Regions from separate parts of the Rossellomorea sp. NS-SX7 genome, predicted to be linked through region 3. Evidence: riboswitches for the same ligand, from Rfam matches in the RefSeq annotation. Region 3 holds a riboswitch; each other region holds the start of a gene.

Region 1 (6,677 bases), 370 kb from region 3:
GCTGCTGTATCTGAACTCTTTCCTTTTATAAATCCAAGAGCCGCAACCAGCACTATGACTACGAGTAATCCAAGCATGGTGCTTCCGGTGAACCCTAATACGAGGTAACCAATCGAAGCTGCCACTGCGCCGATGAGTGCATACGGAATCTGCGTGAGTACGTGATCGATATGATTGCTTCCGGCTCCGGTTGAAGACAGGATCGTAGTATCGGAAATTGGTGAACAATGGTCTCCAAGGACCGCACCTGCTAAAACAGCTGCCATTGCAGGAAGTAAGACACTTACATCGGTTGCTGCTGCAATTTCTCCCGCAATCGGAAGCAGGATTCCGAATGAGCCCCATGAAGTCCCTGTAGAGAATGCCATGACGCCGGCCACTAAGAATAGCAGCACAGGCAGGACCTCAACTGGCATGTTCGATTTTTCAACCAATCCGGCTAAATACGTTCCAGTTTGAAGCTCATCGATCAGTGTGACGATCGCCCATGCAAAGATAAGGATGTAAACAGCAGGAAGCATGGATTTGATTCCTTCGACAACTGCTGTTCCAGCTGCGCTTCCTCCAACACCCTTCAAGCTTACTTGACGGAAGAAAAGAATAAATGCAATCGCCAATGCGAATAAGCTTCCATATAATAATGATTTTGTAACATCTGTATTTTCAAATACAGGGAGGATATCAAACGAACCAACTGCCTTATATCCCGTCCAAAGCATCATGCCGACTGTACCGACAACCAGGGCGATGATCGGCCATGCCAGATCGCCGACCGAACCTTTAGAGCTTACAGGCAGGTCGTTCTTAAGTTCACCCGGGATATCTTTGTCCGGGTCATAAAGATTTCCAGTCGAAATCGCTCTTTCTTCATGTTCCTTCATTTTCCCGAAATCAAATCCTCTGTAAGCAACGATCAACACTAATAGTAGAGCTGCCCATACATAGAGGTTCATTGGGATCATTTGTATGAATGCTGAGAAAGCTGTGTATTCAGTGATGCTGTGTGCGGCAAGAATCGATCCGATGATACCGATGATATATGCTCCCCAGCTTGATACCGGTGAAACCACACAGACCGGAGCCGATGTCGAGTCAATGATATAAGCGAGTTTCGCACGTGAGATTTTGTGACGGTCCGTGATTGGTCTAGCAACCTGTCCGACCGCAAGCGCATTGAAATAGTCATCAATAAAAATTATGATACCTAATACAGCTGCCAATAATTGCGCGCCTCTTCTGGTCTTTACGCGCTGCATCGCCCATTCACCGAATGCGCGGCTTCCGCCGGAAATGTTAACGAAAGCAGTGATGACGCCAAGAATCAATAAGAATAAAATGATGTACACATTCCAGGTATTAAGTTCACCGTCGGCGACGAAAATGCCCTTTACGGCTTCCCATATCTTACTGAACGTGCCTGTAATAGAGAAATCTGTGATAAGAAGTGCTGAAGCGATGATCCCTACACCCAGCGAAAGCAGTACGCGTCTCGTCAAGATAACCATCAGGATGGCTAAAAGGGGCGGGATGATTGAATAAATAGTGTTTTCCATAATGTCCTCCTCCTATTTGATAGGGGGGAACCTCATAGCATGACAGAGGAATAAAAAAAGGTAATGATAGAGGATCCTATCATTACCTTTAATGAGTAATGTAAGTGCTCCATCACGATCTGTAGCTCCCCATCATAGAGTGTCCCCTATAATGACAGTGTTATCCTTCTTCAAGATAACCCCAGCGAATATGCTTCTGACAAGCATATCAGCTTCGGCAAAGGTTCCCTTTCATCTGTTCTCTCAGTTGTCATCCTCAAACAGTTTACTCTTGAACCCTGCACCTCTACCCCATCGGATTGATGATGTGGTTATAATATTAAAATTTCCTTTATAAATATATCAAACTATCAACAGTTTGACAACTTTTTATTCGGGATAGGTGATGGGCAGGTTTTTCCAAAAACACATTTGGTTCTGTAAATTAGACCGTTCCTCACCGCTGCAGACACTTGCCGGGATCAGTTTGTCGGTATTTCGATGGATGGTGATGCTCCGTCACCGCTATTGTTGAAGAATTGCGGTACATCCAGGTGGACAGTATCCATGGCGATCAATACGTCCTGCTTGATGGTTTCGGTTTTCGTTGCAAACGGTATGATGATCTGGACATTCACAGTCAGGGTGATATAGACCTTGACGAGGGCATTGTTGATACCAAACTCTTCTACAGTATGTTTAATATCCGAACGTACATCCCCGATTGAATGGAACCTGATCGGGACTTTAGGTCCCAAGTTCCCTAGTAAGGCATTGTTGGTCGCCTGACCTAGGGGAACAGAATACACGATACCTTCATCGGCTTTTGTCCCTTCCTCGTCGATTTCAATGTCCGTGATGTATTCCAGGTTTTCGATATTCCCTTTTTCTGCCTCTTTCAAATATAATTGGACTAAATTAGTGATTTCTCCCTGAACCCGGTTGATGTTCTGTGTATTGAAACTGAGAGAGACCACCTCCCCTTCTTCATTTTTCACTTCTTCCGTTATCTCCTCTAACTCTATGGATCCTGCTACCTTTTTGTTGATCGCTTTGTTGATGACCATCGTACCGATTCTGCTCGTTTGAGTTTCTGCATAAGCCAGCAGCGTCGGCTTCAAGCCCAGGTTTACGATCCAAAGACCCGCCCCTGTGGAAAAGATGAAGAACACGATGGTGATGATCATCACGTGGCGAAAAGGCAGCGGTCCTCCTCTTCGGGGTTTATGTGTTTTAAACTTTGACAAAAAAATCCCCCCTTACAAGCTATTCTTATGCTCTCTAAGGAGGGTTTAACGCAAAAATTTATTTTATTTTACTGGCAGCCGGTTCATAATCCGCATCAAAACCGACGATGACCTTATCAAGCTCGGTCCGCAAGTCCAATTCATAAGGAGAATAGAGTTCTTCCCCTTTTTCTTCAATCACCCGAATGACAGGCCTGTCCGTCAGACCTTTATTCTGTCCGGTGACAATCCCTTTTTTTCCGTCATTCAATTCAACGACCATTCCGTTCGGATAAATCGCGACGGATCTCCTGAAGGCTTCAATGACGTTCATGTCAAATAAGGAACCTGAGCCCGCGTAAAGGATTTCAAGCGCTTCGTGAGGAAGCATCGCTTTTCGGTACACCCGGTTGGATGTCATCGCATCGAATACGTCTGCCACTGCAATGATTTTAGCAAAAGGATGTATATCATCCCCTTTCAATCCACGAGGATATCCTGAGCCGTCCAATCTTTCATGATGCTGATAAGCGCAGTGGGCCACCAAAAGAGATACAGACTGCAGCTTTCTAAGAATATCAAAGCCATGCTCGGTATGTTTCTTGACTTCCAAGAATTCCTCTTCTGTCAGTCTTCCCGGCTTCATAAGGATATCTTCTGATACCAGCATCTTACCCACATCGTGAAGGATTGCTCCAATTCCTAGCTCTTCCAGCTGTTTTGGCGAAAGATTCAGTTCGATCCCGATTGAAAGAGTATATAAAGTAACATTGAATGAATGATGAAATACGTAAGAATCATAGGTGAAAACGTCTGTAAGGACGGTCAGCAGCTCGTCATTAGCCTTTACTTCCTTTAAGACAACATCGATAATCTGCTTCAGTTGCTTAGCGCTGTCCTCCAGTACAACTAAATTCTGGGGCATCTTTGCTTCATTGATTCGGCTGAACACTCCTTCAATACCGGCAACCGCATCATGCCGCACCTTGCTCGGTACAGACTCAGTGACTTTGATGCCGTTAGACAGGGAATCTTCAATATAGACATACTGAATATTCAGCTCCTGCAGCCGGTAAATCATCCGTTCCGTGATCGCAACATTTTGCTGGATGAGCGCATGACCCCTTACATTATATACAGTTGTCGCCATAACCATTCCCGGCCTCAAAGCCCTAGTTGATATCAGCCTCATAGAATTCTCCTATGTAATTCTTTCATTTTTCGACATATTTTACTAGTACCTCCATTATAATGGATAAAAAGACCGATGCAAGCTGTATTTAAGGAAATCAAGGTAAATATTCATGAAAGAATATTAAGGGGATGTAAAGGTGTAAGTTGTCTATGCAGGCTGAAGAGTTTTTTGACGTGAACAATACAGGGATCATCAAAAATAAGCCTGGGAAAAAGTAAAAAGCGCAATCTAAAGAAGAATATTCTCAGAATAGGCTTTTAATACCGCTGTTGATTTCCGTGCAAGACTTCGCTTTCCGCGGGTAGCCCGTGAGCCTCCTCGGCAAGCCTGCGGGAAGAAAAGCGGAGGGGCTTTGTTTAGAGGCTGGTGGCATATGGCGAATCGGCCACGAAGGCGTTCTTTGCCTTCTTGGACGAGTTGACTTATGACATGTGCCTCTAAGCCCCAGAGCTGGACAAGTCTCACATAAGCTACTCTTCCCGCAGGAGTCTTCGTCTTGCACTCCAATCACCAGCTAGAACAAGCTTAGACCTAAACGCACATTTTAGCAAAACAAAGAACTCTTGTACCATTCTCTTCAAGAACGAAATAAGCATAGGCACTCCCAGCCATCCCCATCCTTATCATTAATAATTATTCAATATCCAAGCTTCCTTTAATGTCTCTGTGGCAATGTAGTCCACATCAAGCATTTCTTCAGTCCTTTCTTTCAACTCCGCCCCTTCCTTCTCAGAGAACATTTTCTTATCCAAAACAGTGTCATACAATTCTGTGATGTCTTCTATTAAGCGAGTGGATTCCTTTTTCGCCCCACCCGTATTCACTATTTTCTTCAATTCTTCAAATGTCAGTCCATATCTCTCATTTTCATAGCCTAATAATTCGATCATAGCATGGTGAAACTTCAAACTATGTATATAATCTCTTTCTTCAACCAAGAGTTTTTTCACTGTAAGGCTCTCGGTGATGAGCATTTTGGTTCTGAATGTAAAATACAGAATTTCATAGAGCTTTAAGACCTCAAGTGTCATTTGAGGGTCCTGAAGGGCCTCACCCTGGTCGTCAAGGACGACAAATTCATTAATGGCGTGACTGACATTGAATAGTGATTTTTTGTAAAACATCACGGCACGGAAGCGATGATGCTGAATGGTCATTTCTGGGGTCACTGCAGCCACACGTGAACGTTTAGTAAACGGCTTCACAGCTTTACGCTGAGCCTTAGTCAAAGGATGCATCATTTGGATCCCAAGTTTTTCATGCATATGTACACCTCCATGAAGTACGGTTTACCCTCATTCTACAGAAGAATAGACGCAGCTTCTATATACAGAGGAAAATAATGACCCAGCTCTATCAGGCGTGCATCCCTTCTGATGAGAATGGTTCTGTTTAACAAAGCTGGTGATCAACAATAATATGAGTAGAATGAATAAAAAAGCTCCCATGCACACTGTGCATAGAAGCATTCATACCATCAAGGTTTATAGCATTTTCAATAATGCATCGCGACCGATCATACCCGGACTGATTCCACGGTTTTCCGCTTCAATCGTCACCGATTCCAGGGGGGCATCAAGAAGCTGGTCGATCGTTTTGACTCCCACGGCTCTTCCGGCAATGATTCCTCTGTCACTTAATTTTTCATTGAGTAAAGCAACATCCAGTGCACCGCACATGATATATCCCTTATCGCTCGTCACAACGAGCAGGTTGGTTTTCGGTAACGCTACAGAAACAGCTAAGAAGGTATGTCCTTGAATGGTAATAGGAGAAAGATTCATCATTCTGCATCACTCCTCTCAACTCATATGTATGAGAGGAGCGGAAGAACGGTGAAACTTTTACTGACCCAATTTCCATGCAAGGATATCCCTCAGGAACTCCGGCATGAAGTATTTCTTCTCCAGTCTCTGAAGGTCGGGGAAGAAGTGTCCGAATGTGAACATATCGGGGATTGCAAGCTTATAGATTTTTTTGGGACGGATGGGAACCCCATTGATATAGATTCTTTGTTTGTCTTCTTCGAAAGCAATATTGGTATACACAAACTCACCCATGATCTTTCCTCTGAACCCGAGTCCTTTCAGTTGCAGATGCGGCCATTCTTCATTAAATGTCTGTTTGATGATTTCCTTCAGCTCAGCACCTGAAAGCTCGATCAGACAAGGGTTGATCGGGTGAGGAAGGATGCGGTGGAGATCCTGCCTTGTTACAGGACCCGCATTCAGCCCTTCGATGAGAAGTCCCGCATTCAGGAAGGAACAATCCGCGCTGCACCATTCCTTCAATGCATCACTCAAAAGCTGGGGAAGCGGTGATTCATTGAACCAATCAGCAGGTAATGGTTCAGTCAGATGTGAAACCTCTGTACCCAGCAGGTCTTCCCCTTCCTTAAACCACCCGAGTTTCTCTTCTTCTTCATGAGCTGAGGGAGGCAGATCGTCATGTGCATACAGCTGCGCTTTTTTAGAGAGAACTGATTTCTTTTTCGCATCCACTTCAATCATCATATGACCGACAAAATTCCCGAACTTCCCGGCAGCACCAAGCATTACGCCATTTATTTCTTTTCCCTCGTGCAAAATATGATGTGTATGTGCCCCCAGGATCACGTCAATTTCAGGCAGGGACCCGGCAATCAGCTCATCATCCCTTATTCCCAAGTGCGATAGGAGCACCAAGACATCCGCTTCATGTTTCAGCTTTTCCACGTGCTTCTTC
Region 2 (6,677 bases), 1.9 Mb from region 3:
AAAAAGAATCCAATGGAGGGGCGATCAAGATCACAAAGTCAACAGGGTTGTTTGCATCAAGGAACTAAACTGCAGAAAAAAAACGATCAGTAGATAGCCGCTGATCGTTTTTTACATATGGGTTTTACATAAAGGTCTGTACCGCCGCATCTGCGGAAGAACGGTAAAAGTTCCATCCGCTTACCGGTCCAGCCTCACCAAATCCGCATAGCTCTCCCGCTCAATCACCACACGAGACTCCCCGTCCTTCACAAATACAACGGCCGGACGCGGAATCCGGTTATAATTATTTGCCATCGAATACCCGTAAGCCCCTGTACTGAACACAGCGAGGGTATCACCGAAATTAACCGGCGGCAGCTTCAGATCCCAGATGAGCATGTCGCCTGATTCACAGCACTTACCGGCAATGCTGACAAGCTCCGTGCATTCCTCATTCGGACGGTTCGCCAGCACGGCATGATATTTCGCGCCATACAGTGCCGGACGCAGATTATCGGTCATGCCCCCATCAACCGACACATAGGTACGCACGTCCGGGATGATTTTCTTCGAACCGACCTTGTACAATGTGGTACCCGCTTCCGCCACGATACTGCGGCCAGGCTCGATCCACACTTCCGGCAGCGGATAACCGTTCTCACCAAAGCTTTCCTTTACGCTGTCCGTGATCGCCTTTACGTACTCGGAAATCGGCAGCGGCTTGTCATCTTCCGTATAGCGGACCCCGAATCCCCCTCCGATATTCAGGACAGGCAGCGTGACCTCACAATCCAGCCTTATTCCCTGAAGGAAATCCGAAAGCACGGTGATCGCCTGCTGGAATCCGTCCAATTCAAAGATTTGTGAGCCGATGTGGGAGTGGATCCCGAGCACCGTATAATTCGGCTTGCACAGGGCGATTTGCATCGCGCGGTCAGCCTGGCCGGTCGAAATTCCGAAGCCAAACTTCGAATCATCCTGACCTGTCATGATGTAATCATGGGTATGGGCTTCCACACCCGGCGTCACGCGAAGCAGGATATTCACCTGCTGCTCACGCTCCTTCGCCAGCTCATGCAAAAGCTCCAGCTCAAGGAAACTGTCAACCACAAAGCAGCCGATCTCAGCATCAAGCGCCATCTCGAGCTCTTCCTCGGACTTATTATTCCCGTGAAAATGTATCCGCCCTGCCGGGAATCCTGCTTGAAGCGCTGTGTACAATTCCCCTCCGGACACAACATCCAGCGACAGGTCCTCCTCTTCTGCAAGTCTTACCATTTCCTTGCACAAAAACGCCTTGCTCGCATACGCGACCTGGAACCCGAGTCCGCTCTCGATGAACGCCTCGCGGAACGCGCGCGCCTTCCCCCGGATCATTTCCTCATCATATACCATCAGCGGCGTGCCATACGCTGCGGTAAGCTCGCCCGTACTCATTCCGCCGATCTCCAACTGTCCCTGTACATTCGTTTCCATTGCTGTCATATCGAATCTCCTCCTGAAAATCCCTCCGAAAAAACACAAAAAAACCGTATGAAGCGATGCTCATACGGTTTCCTGATCAAAACGAAGAACGTTCTGAAGAATTCTGTATTAACATCTCTTCAATAGTTCTCCACAACGTGACCATTGTGACAGTCTGACACTTATTCAATGCCAGCCCAACAGGAAACCGATTGGCTATTTCCCGTTTCGGCGATCTGCCTTTCACTTCCCATCCCAGGATCCATCATCCTCAAGGTAGCTACTCCTCATTCTCGCGCCTCTATTATCAGAGAGTAAGTTTATAGTTTTGTATGGCAACTATACCATCAGGGTGGAAAAATTGTCAATCTATTAAAGCTATATTCTTATTTTGATCCTTATCAGGCGGCCACCCCTTCGATCGTAAAGTGAATACTCTCAACCATTCATCCAAGGAGCGCTTCCTTCACATATTCCGTTATTTCCTCTTTCACTTCTTCAATCGATTCATCTAACAATTCACCCGTAATTTTACTTCCCGGCAACGCTTTTGATATCGGCACACCAAATAAAGAACGTTCACACACCCATATTTTTATCACATGCAAATCAATGAGCTCCCCGCCCTTTTCAGCAATGCCGACTGAAAGCGACGAAGTGTATCCAGGCGTAAAAGGGTTTGTACCCTCCTTTTCGAACCGAGCCTCAAAGTCCAGATCCTTTTCTTCAATAACAGGTATGTACTGATCTGCCACTCTTTCAATGAAATCCATTAATACTCGTTCCGTCCGTTTGATCTTCACTCTAAGTCCTTCATTAAAATCCTTTTGCTGATATTTCATAAATGGATCTCTGCCCTTCCGATAGGAATACATGAATACATTCAACACATTTTGATAAAATCCTTCTTGGACTGAGGATTATAGCAGGTACAGTCTATGTGGTGCTAAGTCTCTGAAAAAAGTATGATACAAGCTAATTTATTTATCTATTGAGTTGGTTTGCACCTAATTGGGAAAGAATGCAGTAATTGAGTCTAGAAAAATGTCCCCAGCAAGCCTTAAATTGATTAATTGAACCGTAATCCTGTTTATTGTTCCGATATTAAAATTATTGCACCCAAATCCCGTTTATTGTACCAGTTCTTGAATAATTGTTCCGGAATCCAAATAATTGTTCCTCTTGTCCAATTTTCTCTATCTAGCCCCACATAAGAACAGTGGACGGTCCAACTCTCCCACTCATCCAAAGTGGCAGCTCCACCCTGCCAGATTACACGCAAAATGACATTTATCTACTCCACGTGCCGGCTGGACAACCCTCAATGTCGACCTTACCATGATCAATCACCAACCTGAATATTTTTCTGAAAATTCACTTTTCACAACCCAAAAACCATCATACAATAAACTTAACCAACAAAAAGGAGGCTGTTCAAATGAGAAACATGACTGCTGTTGTAACCGTACAAACATATAAGGGTGGAACGCCTTTTTAACGTTACGGTCTTCCCCCTTATATGTGTTCAGTGAAAAAACACAATAAAGGGGTACATTATGCATTTTCCAGTTAAGAAATTTCTTTCGTATTATAAGCCGTATATCAGAATGTTCATGGTGGTATTGGTCTGTGCGCTGATCACTTCTTCGCTCACCCTCGTCTTTCCATTGCTCGTCCGTTATGTGACGAAGGACGTGCTTCAAGCGGGGCTATCGACGGCTTTTGTTGATGTGCTGTGGGTAGGCGGATTGATGGTCATTCTGGTGATTGCGCAGAACATCGGAAATTATGTGGTCGATTACAAAGGGCATGAGATCGGGGCGCGGATGGAGAGCGATATGCGAAGCGAGTTGTTTTCCCATATGCAGAAGCTTTCTTTCAGTTTTTATGATAAACAAAAGACGGGCCAGCTGATGACCCGGGTGACGAATGATCTATTGATGGTATCCGAGCTTTACCATCACGGTCCGGAAGATTATGTGAAGTATCTTGTCCGGTTCATCGGCGCGTTTGTGATCCTGCTTTTCATCAATGCGCCTCTTACGCTACTCGTGTTTTGCTTTTTTCCGGTCCTCGGTTTCTTTTCGCTGTATTTCAATAAGAGACTGAACCGGGCGCTGACCGATAACAAAGAACGGATCGCAGATATCAATGCGCAGGTGGAAGATACGTTGTCAGGGATCCGCGTCGTCCAGTCATTCGCCAATGAACCGCTCGAAATCAATAAATTCAATAGGGAGAATCATCGTTTTCTCGAGAGCCGGAAAGGAACGTATAAAGCGGAGGCTTACTTCTATAACGGGACGGAAGCATTCATTCAAATGATCACCATCACGGTCGTCATTGCCGGGGCCATCCAAATCGTGAACGCATCGCTTGATCTGCCTGACCTCATTACGTTCCTGCTCTATATCGGCTTCATGGTCGAACCGATCCAGCGGCTCACGCACATGAGCACCCAGTTCCAGGAAGGGATCACAGGCTTTCAGCGGTTCATCGAAATCATCGACATGAAACCTGCCATCAGGAATGACCCTGGTGCGAAAGTGATTCCGCAGGTCGATGGACATATCCAATTCAGGGACGTCTCTTTTCATTACGACACTTCCATGAACCCTGTTTTCGAACATCTCTCTCTTGACATTCACCCGGGCGAATATGTAGCCTTCGTCGGCCCATCCGGGGTTGGAAAGACGACTTTGAGCTCCCTGATCCCCCGATTTTACGATGCAGCGGAGGGTGGTATTTTTATAGATGGCGAGAACGTCAAAGACTTGGATCTAAAGTTCCTCAGAACCAACATCGGCATCGTCCATCAGGATGTCTACCTTTTCTCAGGGACCGTCATGGAAAACATCCGCTACGGCCATCCGGAAGCGACCGATGAAGAAGTGTTGGCAGCTGCAAAACGGGCCAATGCCCACGAGTTCATTACACGCCTGCCTCAGGGATACCATTCAGAAATCGGGCAGCGCGGCGTCAGATTATCCGGCGGTCAGAAGCAGCGCCTCAGCATCGCCCGTGTGTTTCTGAAGAACCCGCCCATCCTCATTCTCGATGAAGCCACGAGTGCTTTAGACAACGAGAGTGAAAGCATCGTGAAGGAGTCCCTGGATACGCTGGCAAAAGGAAGAACGACACTCGTGATCGCCCATCGCTTATCCACGATCAGGAACGCCGGCAGAATCGTCGTCTTATCAGACGGAAGAATTGTAGAAGAGGGTACACACGAAGCTCTCCTTGAGAACGATGGCCCATATTCGCAGTTATATTCCAGACAGTTTGAAGTGCTGGGGTAAATGAAAAGGGCTCTCCGATTTTTTAATCGGAGAGCCCTTTCCTTCTTAATCCCTTCACCGACGGGACGGCCAGGAACCCTGCATTTTTCGAAGCTGTATGATTTGACCCGTATGGTAGGCATCATGAAGGAAGATATCCAGCAATTCCGCTTCAAGCGACTGTTGATCAAGCTCCTCCACTGTCATTTCACTGAGTCTCTCCCTTAACCGCAGATGAACGGCTTCAGCACGTTCAACGACCTTCCTCCAGTCTTCTTCCTCACGAGTTTGTTCAGTCAGATGGAAGTTTTCATCTCCGCTGAGATGCTGTGTCCATTCACGACCCTCCATCTTCGCGACAAGCCTCTCTTTGTAATAAATGAGATGGTTCACGTTCTCCCAGATTGATTTCGCGGCCTCACCCGCCGGCTTCCATCTTGCCTGCTCTGCCGTGATTCCTTCCATGCCATCTTTAAGCGGAGCAAACCAGCTCTCCTTCTCAAACGTCGAATCAAGCACATTAGTCAGTAATTCAATCCGATCCACAACCATCGCCTCCTTGATTTTTTCAAGACCTGCTCCGATTACGATTATTCGTATAACCAATTCGCCAGTCTGCCATAAAAATCCTGCCCGTGATAAAAAGCCCGTCCCCCACTACGGTAAAACTTTACCGTAACGCGGGACGGGCCTATAATTGGTCATTGAGCCCCTGGACGAATAATTCCACCCTTCGTCCGAAGGATTGTGCCCTTATTTTCACGGATTCTACCCTTCATTCAAATAATTGCTCCTCATAAAACATTTATTGTGCCCTTCATTCAAATAATTGCTCCTCATAAAACATTTATTGTGCCCTTCATGTCGAATAATCACTATCTCATTCCTCTTGAAAGATTCAACCTTTCGAAATCGGGTAAACTATCTTCACCAACTATTGAAGACTCTATAAATATGAAACGAAAGTGAAGATGCCCCTCCCTCTCCCACACTGAGAAACTACATAAAAAAATAATCCAATCTTCTTCCTTGACATTTTCACCAGCTTATATAATAATGAATATCGAATTAGAATTATTATAAACTATTAATAATTCTCAATCCCACATACTACATTTAGGAGGAATTTACATTATGTCTTTAATCGGATCAGAAGTAAAACCATTCACAGCACAAGCATACAAAGATGGTGAGTTCATCACTGTCACTGACGAAAGCCTGAAAGGTCAATGGAGCATTTTCTGCTTCTACCCTGCAGACTTCACATTCGTATGCCCTACAGAACTTGAAGACCTTCAAAATAACTACGAAGCTCTTAAAGAGCTTGGCGTAGAAGTATATTCCGTTTCTACAGATACTCACTTTACACATAAAGGCTGGCACGACAGCTCAGAAAAAATCGGTAAAATCAAATATGCAATGATCGGGGATCCATCTCAAACAATCTCCCGCAACTTCGAAGTACTTAACGAAGAAGAAGGTCTGGCTGACCGCGGTACATTCATCATCGATCCAGATGGTGTCATCCAAACAGTTGAAATCAATGCAGGCGGCATCGGCCGTGACGCAGATATCCTAATCGGCAAAATCAAGGCTGCACAATATGTGCGCAAGAACCCAGGTGAAGTTTGCCCGGCTAAATGGCAAGAAGGTTCTGAAACACTTAAACCAAGCCTTGACCTAGTTGGTAAATTATAAGAGGAGTGCAGTAAATCATGCTCGAAGCAGATATTAAGGCACAATTAGAACAGTACCTGCAAATGATGGAAGGCGATATCGTCCTGAAAGTCTCAGCAGGTGAAGATGATACTTCAAAGGACATGCTGGCTCTCGTCGAAGAGCTGGCTTCCATGTCCTCTAAAATTTCTGTTGAAAAAGCCGAACTTCCAAGAACGCCAAGCTTCAGCGTGAATCGTGCCGGAGAGGAAGATACCGGGGTCCATTTCGCCGGTA
Region 3 (6,677 bases):
TCCAATTTGAACGCCGTATGTAAGACTCCGGCAGCTTTCTGTAAATTTTCCTGATCGACCACGGCCGACACCTTGATTTCAGACGTACTGACCATTTTGACTACAATGTCATTTTTGGCAAGGACCTCGAACATCTCAGCAGCCACACCCGGATTTGAAATCATCCCGGATCCGACAATGGATACCTTCGCAAGATCGCGTTCATGTTCGATATGAGTGAAGCCCAGTTCTCCCTGGTTCTTTTCCAATACAGCGAGCGCTTCATCGAGGTCATGCTCCTTGATTGAAAATGATAGATTCGTTGTATTCCGGTCTGTCTGACTTTGGATGATGATGTCTACGTTCAAATGGTTCTTGGCCAGTGTCGTGAACACTGAAGACAGGCCTGTCAGGGCATTTCCGAGTCCGAAGACGGTCACCCGTACAATTTCATCTTCGAATGCGACACCTCTTACCACTAAATTCTGTTCCATGCTTGCTTCCTCCTCAATATACGTACCTTCCACTTTTTCAAGACTTGATCTGACTTCTAATGGGATTTGATAATTTTTTGCAAATTCAACAGCCCTCGGGTGAAGGACCCCTGCACCCAGATTGGCGAGTTCGAGCATTTCATCATACGAAATGGAAGGCAGTTTGCGCGCACCTTCAATATAACGCGGGTCAGACGTATAAACTCCGTCGACATCGGTATAAATATCGCACCGGTCAGCTTTTAATGCAGCTGCGATGGCCACCGCTGTCGTATCGGAACCTCCTCGTCCGAGGGTCGTGATTTCCCCGGATGGTGTCATCCCCTGGAATCCTGCTACAATGACGACTTTTCCGCTTTGAAGCTGTGTTGTCATTTTTTCGGTATGGATATTGGTGATACGTGCATTGCTATGAACGGATTCTGTCTCGATCCCGGCCTGCCATCCAGTATACGAAATGGCCTCCTGACCGGCTTGGAGCAATGCCATCGTCAATAGAGAAATTGTCACCTGTTCGCCTGTTGATAAAAGCATATCCATTTCTCTTTTACTTGGGTGAGAAGTGATTTCCCTTGCTAAACCGACTAGTGTATCAGTTGTTTTACCCATAGCGGACACGACAACCACAACATCATTTCCCCGATTCTTCTCCTCCAAAATCCTTGACGCAACATTTTGAATTTTTTCAACAGAACCTACTGAAGTTCCACCGAATTTTTGAACGATAATACTCACAGCTTCTCCTTCTTTCTCTTTGAGTGTAGAAATTAAATCTTTTTCTGAAGAGAATCATCTGACTGCTGCAAATCCCGCTGCCTGCTGAATGACTTTAACGCCGGCAGTCCCATGCCAAATAATAAAAAAAGCAATGAGACGGATATCTCATTGCTTTATGAACTTAGAGTAAAAAATACTTAATCGTTCATCGGCATTGTGAGATAGCTCTCCAAGATTGATTCATCTTGACAATCCTGCATTTCTTAAACGCAGAACCAGCGGAATTAGTATGAGCCTAATACCACTTCGGCGACTCTCCCCTTTCCAGACATCTCGACGGAGCCCATACTCCTCTTTGCCTGTACTCTTGAAGTTCGCACCTCTATCACCACTATTTAAAGTGATAATGTTTTAAATTATCGATAATTATAGCACACGAAAATAATGGAAGCAATGAGTTTTTTCAGAATTTTTTCAGTTTAAATTTTTTCGTTTATATACCTTCAAATACCGCTTTTGATCTCCGTGCAGGACTTCGCTTTCCGCGGGTGACCCGTGAGCCTCCTCGGCTTCGCCTGCGGGGTCTCACATTGGCCACTTCTCCCGCATGAGACCTTCGTCCTGCACTCCAATCAAAAGCTGGAGCAGGGTAATATTTCAACGTGTACAGTGAACCGCGAAAATCTCCACTGCTATTCCTGCAGTTTCTCGTGCAGTACTTTTGCTACACCTTCCGGAATCCCGATATCCTGAAATTCCTCAACCGTTGCTTCTTTCATTTTCTTCATGGAACCAAAATGTTTAAGAAGCTGCTTTTTCCGCTTGGGTCCGATTCCATCGATTTCATCCAGTATGGACTGGAAGACGCTTTTCCCGCGGAGCTGCCGGTGGAAGGTGATGGCAAAGCGGTGGACTTCGTCCTGGATGCGCTGAAGCAGATAGAATTCCTGACTCCGTTTTTCAAGAGGGACGATCTGCAGCGGATTCCCGTACAGCAGCTCGGATGTCTGATGCTTTTCATCCTTCGCGAGGCCGCCGATGGGTATATCAAGACCCAGTTCATTTTCAATCACATCACGGGCTGCTTCTATCTGTCCTTTCCCGCCGTCAATGATAATGAGATCAGGGAGAGGAAGACCATCCTTCAATACTCTTGAATATCTTCTCCTCACCACTTCCCGCATCGATTCATAATCATCCGGTCCTTTGACGGTTTTTATTTTATACTTTCGATACTCTTTCTTTGCAGGCTTTCCGTCTATGAAGACAATCATGGCCGAGACAGGAGCGGATCCCTGTATGTTCGAGTTATCAAATGCTTCGATTCGGAAGGGCGTATAAATCCCCATTTGTTCCCCTAATCTTTCAATCGCTTTGATGGTTCGCTCCTCGTCCCGCTCAATCAAGGCGAATTTCTCATCAAGCGCCTGTTTGGCATTTTTCTCAGCCAATTTCACCAGCTCTTTTTTCTTTCCCCTCTTCGGTTGTGTGATTTTGACTTCAAGTAATTTTGATGCCATCTCTTCATCGATTTCTTCAGGAAGGAAGATTTCCCGAGGTTTGAAATGGTTCGCTTTTGAATAGAACTGGCCCAAGAACGTAAGAAATTCATCTTCCGGTTCGTTGTAAAGGGGAAACAGCGAAACATCGCGTTCAATGAGTTTTCCCTGTCTTACAAAGAATACCTGTACACACATCCACCCTTTATCGACTGCAAAACCAAACACATCACGGTCGGTAAAATCCGTCATCGTCATCTTCTGCTTTTCCATCGTTGCTTCGATGTGAAGGATTTGATCACGGAATTCCTTGGCGCGCTCAAACTCGAGGTTTTCAGATGCTTCTTTCATCTTTTCGGATAATTCCTTCTTGATTTCTTTGTATCCTCCGTTTAAAAATCTGGCAATTTCATCGGTCATTTCCCTGTACGTATCCTTGCTTACTTCTTTCACACAAGGGGCCAGGCATTGTCCCATGTGATAATATAGACAGACTCTGTCAGGAAGGGTTGTGCATTTTCGTAATGGATAAAGGCGATCCAGGAGCTTTTTCGTCTCGTTTGCCGCGCCTACATTCGGGTAGGGTCCGAAATACTTGCCTTTTCCCCGCTGCACTTTACGAGTCGTGATCAATCGGGGATGTCGTTCATTTGTCAACTTAATGAATGGGTAGCTCTTGTCGTCTTTCAACATCACGTTGTATTTCGGATCATATTTTTTTATCAGATTCATCTCGAGCACAAGTGCTTCCAGGTCCGAAGAAGTCATAATATATTCAAAGTCTTCTATTTCCCCTACCAGCCTCTGTGTTTTGGCATCATGTGAACCTGTAAAATAAGAACGCACACGATTTTTTAATACTTTTGCTTTTCCAACGTAAATAATCGTGCCCTGTCTGTCTTTCATCAAGTAGCAGCCCGGCTGATCGGGCAGCAAAGCCAATTTATTTGTAATGACAGGATTCACGGTCTCTCCCCCTTTTTATCTTCCCACTTATAAACTTTTATCGTTGAGTATACGGGATCCAATATCTCCTGGGAGTGAAATGATTTCACTTCTTTGATCCTGGAGCCGATATCCGCTCCCTGTTGTTTAAATCCGTTTACAACTTGATTCGTTATATATATATCCTTCCCGGTATGTCTAGTATCCTGCAGGAATTGTGAGTAAGTTAAGACACGTTTATGGGAAAAGTCTGCATTTAAATAAGAGAAAACCCTCGTTTCTTCCCAAGTATAGACAATGATCGGCGAATCATCATTTTTCCCGGATAAGTAGTCGGCTGCCTGATAGACTGCCGGAGGCTCTTCATGATACTCATGCAGGATGTTTAATCCTGTCCCCAAATGAATGAACAGCCACAGAATCAATAAGCCTCCGATGGCTTTGGTCATCTTTTTCATCCAGCCGGTAATCAAGAAAAAGGCAAGCAGTACAGCCAAAGGCAGGATATGTCTGGGTTTATCTATATTTTGGGCAAACAGGCCCCAGAAGAAATATGAGAAAAAAGAAACCAGCAGTAAAATTGTGCCCGGATCCAGATTCTTCAATCGCAGGAAGCGCAGATTCTTTATCGTCAGTAAAAATAGCAGTACCGATATGATCATAATCAAAAGGGATTGGGTAAAAAGGCCGTTCCAAAGGATATTCGTCATGATATAGGTACCCAGTCTCTCAACAATAGGTGAACCAGACTCTGCAGTACCACCCCATTCAGTAAAGTGGCCGCCGGTAAAACCGAAGGCAATTTGCAGCAGCGTTGAAAGACTTCCTGTATTTGCAGCCAAAGCAGAAACCCATATTCCTTGGGATAGGATAATCAGAACAAGGTGAAAGCTTATTGCCTTCAACTTGAAAGAAATCTGTTTGTGTTCCCTCCAGAATATATACCAAAAATAGATAAGCCCTATTCCAAATCCAATATAAGACAGCCTTACCCCCATCAATAATGAAAACAAGATAATGGGAAGGATGGCGGAATCTTTCGTACGAAGTGAAACCGCTCGATGAAGGCTCCATAGATACCACCACAGAATGGACACTGCTGCCCCTTCACTCATCGGAAGCACCAGCATGATGCCCGGATAAGAAAGGGAAAATAATAATACAGCGGCAATGACCGCTTTTTCTTTAACGAGATATTGACGGAAAAGCCAGTATACCGGAAGGATGGAGCTGATCCATAAAATTGTATTAAATGCTTGTAGCGAACGGACGGGATCATCTATAACGAAATGCAGCAGCATGCCCCCCAAAATAAAAAATGGGTATCCTGGAAAATGAGGCTGCATTTTTAAAACATCAAAGTCCAGGACCCCATAGGCATAATCGACTTCATCCCAGCTGGATGCATAGGGAGGAAGCAGTAAAAGCCTGAATACAAAATAAAGCAGGAACACACTGACTGATGCGATCATCCATTTTCTAAATTGCTTCTCATTCAACATGATACTATCTCCTATACTGTCCAGTAAAAATAAAAAACCAACTGGATCAGAAACAAGCTTCTTAGCCTATTGTAAGGCTTTCAAAGGATTGTTTCCAATCATTAGTTGGTTTAAAGGGGTCAAGCATTGATTGATTTCATATCATCGGATTTTTTTATCGTTTTTTTCTGTTGTTCGGGTCCCGCGGGAACTGAGGATTTCCGAAAAGGATTGATGATCTTATCGGTCCTGATCAGGTATATCCACAAGAAGACAAATCCGAAGTAGAACCAGTAAGCCAATACCTGTTCAATGGTAGGATTATGGCTGTACCCGAACATCGCTGCCATAAACAGACCAACCTGTCCGCTTATGAGGACTTCCTCACCGGTATCACGTTCGTAATGAAGCTCATCCTGATAATGCTCAGGCATGATTTCTACAATATCATATACAGCAGCCGGCTTGCCTTCTGCCGTTGTATAAAGGGAGCCCATTTTTCCAAGATCCTGGAGTATCCCTACTCCTTGAACAAGTAACCCTGCAGCAATCAGCATGATCAGGACTCCGGTTACATTGAAGAATGTTTTCAGCTTGAACTTCATCGTACCAGAGAAGAAAGCATAACCGAGAACCAGTGCCAATAGCAGCCCGCTCAAAGCTCCATAGCTTGTGAATACTTTGGTGACATCCCCGCCGCTGATAGCCGCAAAGAAGAACACGGTCTCGACACCTTCACGTAAAACGATCAAATAAGAATGAATGATCATGGCCGATACGCTTCCGGCGGTCAGAGCGGCATTGATTTTTTTCTCCATTTCCGTATTGATCCCTTTGGACTGCTTCTTCATCCAGCCGACCATATGTGTCAACAGGAATACCGAAGCAAACATGATTCCGACCTTCAGGTAAACCTCCGCTCCGAAACTTGAGAAGCCGGTAAGGACCACTTGGAATAACAACGCAACGAGAAAGCTCGACACGAGAGCAAGGCCAACCCCTACATATACCCATTTTTTATACTGATCGGCGTTTAGCCTTGTCAGGTATGAAATAATCAATCCAACGATAAGAATCGCTTCTAAACATTCTCTCAATGTAATTAAAAATGCCTGAAAATCCAACTTCCTTCCCCCTTTGTTGCTTCATTACTTTTTATTTTTACGTTTGTTTAAAACAATAAGAACGATTAACAGCAGAATAAGTGCTATTGAGAAAAACAGCCAGAAGCTTGAACTCCCACCTTCACTTAAACCATTCAGCAACCCAAGGTTTTCTTCGTTCAAGTGGCTTTGATCTGCTTCTTCTGAAGGAATCGGAAACAACGGACGCAGTTCATCAATAATGGATTCTACTTCTTTATTGAATGCTTCAGGGTCATTATCTTTACTCCCGATTCCGAATAAACCGGGATTTCCCAATGATTTCAATGCTGTATCGAATGACGCATAGATTTTGTCTGCCCGTTCCTGATTTTCTTCCTCCACTACGTAAGGCTCAAGGACGTTATACGTTCCTCTCGCTTTGGCAAGGAGTAGCTTGGCTTGACCGTAATCATCAAA

Evidence for each region. Region 3 has a riboswitch for lysine ahead of ACUXV2_RS14190 (aspartate kinase). Riboswitches for the same ligand answer to the same signal wherever they lie in the genome.
Region 1: linked by a shared signal. The riboswitch ahead of ACUXV2_RS16020 (Na+/H+ antiporter NhaC family protein) and the one ahead of ACUXV2_RS14190 (aspartate kinase) in region 3 are both predicted to bind lysine.
Region 2: linked by a shared signal. The riboswitch ahead of lysA (diaminopimelate decarboxylase) and the one ahead of ACUXV2_RS14190 (aspartate kinase) in region 3 are both predicted to bind lysine.

The regions. Positions count from the first base shown of each region.
Region 1 is NZ_CM128249.1:3,198,029-3,204,705, forward strand. Features, by position in the region: gene ACUXV2_RS16020 (Na+/H+ antiporter NhaC family protein) at 1-1,553, opposite strand, end outside; lysine riboswitch at 1,668-1,850, opposite strand; gene yunB (sporulation protein YunB) at 2,015-2,779, opposite strand; gene ACUXV2_RS16030 (HD-GYP domain-containing protein) at 2,838-3,914, opposite strand; gene ACUXV2_RS16035 (hypothetical protein) at 4,580-5,218, opposite strand; gene ACUXV2_RS16040 (YunC family protein) at 5,438-5,740, opposite strand; gene ACUXV2_RS16045 (bifunctional metallophosphatase/5'-nucleotidase) at 5,798-6,677, opposite strand, start outside.
Region 2 is NZ_CM128249.1:439,004-445,680, reverse strand. Features, by position in the region: gene ACUXV2_RS02085 (class I SAM-dependent methyltransferase) at 1-68, shown strand, start outside; gene lysA (diaminopimelate decarboxylase) at 181-1,467, opposite strand; lysine riboswitch at 1,583-1,758, opposite strand; gene ACUXV2_RS02075 (hypothetical protein) at 1,893-2,288, opposite strand; gene ACUXV2_RS02070 (ABC transporter ATP-binding protein) at 3,003-4,745, shown strand; gene ACUXV2_RS02065 (DinB family protein) at 4,800-5,270, opposite strand; gene ahpC (alkyl hydroperoxide reductase subunit C) at 5,859-6,422, shown strand; gene ahpF (alkyl hydroperoxide reductase subunit F) at 6,437-6,677, shown strand, end outside.
Region 3 is NZ_CM128249.1:2,824,909-2,831,585, forward strand. Features, by position in the region: gene ACUXV2_RS14190 (aspartate kinase) at 1-1,208, opposite strand, end outside; lysine riboswitch at 1,405-1,583, opposite strand; gene uvrC (excinuclease ABC subunit UvrC) at 1,883-3,655, opposite strand; gene ACUXV2_RS14200 (hypothetical protein) at 3,652-5,136, opposite strand; gene ACUXV2_RS14205 (FTR1 family iron permease) at 5,256-6,239, opposite strand; gene ACUXV2_RS14210 (hypothetical protein) at 6,264-6,677, opposite strand, start outside.